2 regions of the Asticcacaulis aquihabitans genome follow, and region 2 is predicted to be linked to the other one. Evidence: riboswitches for the same ligand, from Rfam matches in the RefSeq annotation. Region 2 holds a riboswitch; the other holds the start of a gene.
What was found. A riboswitch is a leader RNA that binds a small molecule or an ion and turns the genes downstream of it on or off. The one in region 2 is predicted to bind cobalamin.
Positions count from the first base shown of each region.

Region 1: linked by a shared signal. The riboswitch ahead of RCJ00_RS06230 (TonB-dependent receptor plug domain-containing protein) and the one ahead of metE (5-methyltetrahydropteroyltriglutamate--homocysteine S-methyltransferase) in region 2 are both predicted to bind cobalamin.

Region 1 is NZ_JAVGWM010000001.1:1,351,546-1,354,019, reverse strand. Features, by position in the region: gene RCJ00_RS06230 (TonB-dependent receptor plug domain-containing protein) at 1-1,123, opposite strand, end outside; cobalamin riboswitch at 1,279-1,463, opposite strand; gene RCJ00_RS06225 (TadE/TadG family type IV pilus assembly protein) at 1,546-2,474, opposite strand, start outside.
Region 2 is NZ_JAVGWM010000002.1:261,538-264,011, reverse strand. Features, by position in the region: gene RCJ00_RS08155 (glycosyltransferase family protein) at 1-494, shown strand, start outside; gene RCJ00_RS08150 (hypothetical protein) at 629-973, shown strand; cobalamin riboswitch at 1,101-1,305, shown strand; gene metE (5-methyltetrahydropteroyltriglutamate--homocysteine S-methyltransferase) at 1,408-2,474, shown strand, end outside.

The DNA of each region.
Region 1 (2,474 bases), on a different contig from region 2:
GGCTGAGTTGGCCATAGACGCTCGACAGGTTGGACGACGCCTTTTGCGGTGTCGGGTTGGGGTCCCAAGAGGCCGGTGAGGCGGTTTGCATAGTGTCGCGCTCATAGCTTAGGCCGCCGAGCAGGCGGGTCTGCGGCGTCAGACGATAGGTGATGTGATAGTCTGCCGACTGCATATGACCGGTGGCGACAAAGTTCGGCGTGTGGTCGGGATTGAAATCGTGGCGGTCATTGTCGGTCTCGCTGATCGACAGGGTCTGCTCCCCCGCCGCGAAGCGATGGGTGATGGCCAAAACATTCATCGTGGTGTCGGTCTTGCCGAAATCGCCCGTATCGGCGAAGGCATAGAGCGGCGCCGGGAAGCCGTCATAGTCATTTCGGCTGTGGACCTTACTGGAGAAGGCCTTCACGGTCAGGGTGTCGGTAAGGGCATAGCTCAGCTTGCCACTGAGGGTGGTCTGCCCGAATCCGTCCTTTTCCGTGCCGCCGGCAAAGGCGGAAACGCCGCGATCGTTTTGTGTGCTGCCATAGACGCGCCATGACAGTTTGCCGACCCGGCCGCCGAGGCCGAGGCGAGCCGCGCCATATTCGTCGAAGCCTTCCACGCGCAGGTCGCCTTCCAGGGCTTGCGATGGGGCGCGAGTCGTGATGCTGACCACGCCGCCCAGGGCGCCGGATCCCCACAGGGTGGATAGCGGGCCGCGCAGGACTTCGATGCGGGCGGCATCGTCTGTGCTCAGCAGGCCCAGATTGGTTCCGCCGCCCACCTGAGAGGGATCATTGAGACGGACACCATCGAGCAGGTACAGGGTATGGTCGCCGCCGGCGCCGCGGATGGATGCCGTGGCCGCCTGACCCGGACCGCCATTACGAGACAGGCTGAGATCGGTGGTGCGCGCCAGCAGGTCGGAAATTTGCAGGGACTGATAGGTGCGGATATCTGCGTCCGTCAGGACATCGACGCTTTGACCCAGTTTAGAGACGGGCAGGCTTTCACGCGTGATGGAAACGATGACTTCAGTTGGCGCCTCATCGGCCTGGGCTAACCCCGGAAGTGTCAGGCTGGGTATGGCTAGCGCCAGGGCGGAGGCCTTGATCAGCAAGAGGTTTTTACGGTTTAACATGTGTAAAACGGTCTTTCGGTCAGAAACGAAAGCCGCAAACGCGCACGACAAAGCTCGCGCCTTCACGGCTTACAAAGCATCGTCTCTCGGGGGGCAGACGCCACCATGCAGGCATGGGACTTCGATCTCCGCTCGCGCTGCACTTCCCGGCCACGCAAAGGACGACAGCCAAGGCAGGTCTCCTGACTCGCGCCTCTGACGCTCGCAACGTCTTCCCGGCGGACCAGTGACATCTGTTGCAAAGCTCGGCGCTTACAGTTGCGGGGACAGTTCGGGAGTTACACCCGATTCCCTATTATCCCGCGGGTCAGCGCGGGCACCTTTGGCACGCGGCTGGATTAGGGCGGATGCTGCGGCGCGTCAAGCCTTTAGGCAGGCGGGTGCGCAGATAGCCCTCGGGTGCGGACTCTGCGCATCAGCCCTTAGCCGTTGAGGCGGACAACCGTGATCACTCGGTTGAACAGGGCTTGCATGGCGTCGGAAATGCCCTGGCTGGGGCTGACCTCGAAGTACAGGCCGGGCGAGGCGCAGGCTTGCATCTGGGTCGCCAGCTGCGACGGCGCCGCGACATATTTGGCCAGCCAACTGTTGTAGAAGCCGTTGGTAGGCAGGGGCAGGTAGGTGGTATACAGCACGGCTATGCGTATGCCGCGCGCCTTTATCGCCGTGCACTGGGTGATATCCAGCGGCGTGATGCGGCGGCAGGTGTTGCCGTTTGTATAGTTGCAATCATACGAATCATTGGCCCCGTCGCTCACCATGAACAGAACTTTTTGCGGCGCGCCGGCGGTTAAACCGTCACCGGGCGTGGGAATGAGGTTATTCATGCTGGTTAGGGTCGATTTGAAATTCGTCTGGCGATCCGAATTATATCCTGCGTAGGGCATGACCATCAGGTCGATCTTGGCGGCATTGCTGGCCGATTGAACCAGATCAGTAGTCAGGGCGCTGACCTGATAGGCCGTCGGGTTTTGCGCATCTATGGTGTCGGCGGACAGGCCGAAATCGTAGATAGCCATACGGAACTGATTGGCCATTGTCTGGCTTTGACCTGCCTTGGTCATCAAATTTTGAGTGGCCTGGCGCACCACGTCGATGCGCGTTGTGACACCAAGCTTCTTTGCCTTCGTGTAATAGTCCTTGCCTTCCATGTCCCTCTGGTGACAGGCGAAGGCGCACTGGTCGGATGTATTGGCGACCATCTTGTTGATGTCGGCGGTCGTGGCGCCGACGCCCATGGACGGGCTGTTGTCGAGGAGAAGATAGAAATCGATATAGGGCGGGATCGTGGTGATCGTTTTGGATGTGACGTTAATCGGCAAGGCGCTAAAACCTAAGACGCCGAGCATCA
Region 2 (2,474 bases):
AGCCGTTGGTCGCGGGGATTTATCCGCTCAAGGTGCGCGACTGGAGCCAACTCGCTCCCGAAATTGCTCCAGATCAGGCCACACTGCATTATGTCGGCGAACCGTTGAGTGACGGAGAGCGTGACGGCGACTTCGCGACGGCCAACTATGCCGGCACAGGCTTTATGCTCATTCGGCGGGACTGTGTCGACGAAATGCGGGCCTCTTATCCGCACCTGACCTACAGCCATGTCCATTCCTTTCCGCGCCCTAAGGTGTTGGGGACACAGCACGTCGCCCTATTTGAGTGCCTGATCGAGCCCGGGACGGGGCTCTATCTCAGCGAAGATTTCGCCTTCTGCTATCGGTACCGCGCTATTGGCGGCCAAGTATGGCTCGATACGCGCGGAAACCTGACCCACGTCGGTAGCCACGATTTCGTTGGTCATCCTCAGGCACGATTTGGAAAATCGTTGGATATACTGGACTTGAGTCCACATATGGCGGGTGCATGACCTATCAGATACGGTCGCTTTACAATTGATGGCTGTTTCCTTAGTCCCACACTATTCTTTAAGGCGTATGACCTCCTGTCTAACGCGGGGCGGGACGATCCGAGTCTTGTGCCCGGGCCATTCAGAGGTATTTAATGTCACTCTTTGTCAAAGACGGTCTCACCCTGTTGCCCGAGCTTATGGACAATGCCACGCTTAAGTCCAACGTGTTTCATAGGCCGGTGGTCGGCCGAGATGAGATCGGGCGCGTGCTTGGCGCCTTTGAGACACTGTACCGCGACGTCGTGGATATCGAACGCGCCACGACCCCTGCGCGCGAGCTGATTATCAGTTGCGCCACACTCCCGAGCGGTCAAAGAACCACGATCACTATTGTGGGACTGCGCGACAGCGAGGGCTGGATACAAACCGTATTGATGACCCATGAACCGCAACCGGCCGTCGATGAACTGGCACGCGACACGGCTCAACTGATCTGAAAGCCGGCTGTTCGAAATAGCTTAACAGGCGACCCGCCGCAACTGACCGATTTGGGGATGAACGCGCCAATGATATAATGATATAAAGATATCTTTATATCATTATTGACTGCGGAGTGCGGCTGACCTATGGTCATCTCGTCGTGGTTCCATGCGCTTTCGGGTGTGTGGCTAAGAGGGAAGCCGGTGCGCCGTTGAGGCAAGGCCGGAGCTGCCCCCGCAACTGTAAACGGTGAGCTTTTGTCCATTTGCCATTGGAGTGTAACTCCGAGAAGGCGGACAAGGGTGGTGACCCGTGAGCCAGGAGACCTGCCATAGACCTCATATCCATCTCGGGCGGGGTGCTCCGGTGATGCGTTGCCGCCTTGCCGACGACCGTCTGCGAGGGCGGTGGCGTGCACCTGGTTTTCCCGCTCACATCCAAGAGGAAAATCGTGTCAAACTCTCAAATTCCCATAGCCACCCTGGGCACACCGCGCATCGGGCTGAAACGCGAGCTGAAATTTGCCCTCGAAAGCTACTGGTCGGGCAAGTCCAGCCAGGCGGAGCTATTGCAGACGGCCAGGCATTTGCGCGCCGTCAACTGGGCGCGCCAAGAGGCGCGGGGGGTTGATATCATCCCGTCCAACGACTTCTCGCTTTATGATCAGGTGCTTGACACCAGTTTCATGGTCGGCGCCATTCCCGCCATCTATGGCGAACAGGTCGATCTCGATACCTATTTTGCCATGGCCCGCGGGTCCCAGACCTATGTCGAACTCGATGTGTGCGAACATGGTCATGCTCACCATGTCCACGGCGTTCCCGCTCAGGAGATGACCAAGTGGTTCGACACCAATTACCACTATATGGTACCCGATTTTGCAAAGGATCAGGTGTTTAAACTGACCTCGACCAAGCCTGTGGATGAATTCCTTGAAGCCAAAGCGCTTGGCTATCACACCCGTCCGGTTCTGGTTGGCCCCGTGACCTTCCTGCGTCTCGGCAAGAGCCGTGAGGACGGCGTCAATCCGTTATCGCTGATCGATCGCCTGATTCCCGTCTATGTCGAGATTTTGACCCGGCTGCGCGATGCCGGCGCCGATTGGGTTCAGATCGACGAGCCCGCCCTCGTCCTCGATGGCAATGCCGAAACGCGCAAGGCGCTGAAAACCGCCTATGCCGCCTTCAATGCGCAGGTGCCTGGTCTCAAGATCCTTGTCGCCAGCTATTTCGGCGGTCTGGAAGAAAACCTCGATGTCGCGACCTCGCTGCCGGTTGCCGGCCTGCACATCGACCTCGTCCGTGCGCCTGAACAACTCGAAACCGTCCTGGCTGAAGCCCCCAAGGACCTCGTCCTGTCACTCGGTGTGATTGATGGTCGCAACATCTGGCGTGCTGACTTAGCTCGCATCGTCGACCGATTGGAACCCGCCATCGCCGTCCGCGGCAAGGACTTGATCCAGATCGCACCGTCCTGTTCCCTGCTGCACGCCCCAATCGATCTCGACTTGGAAGATGC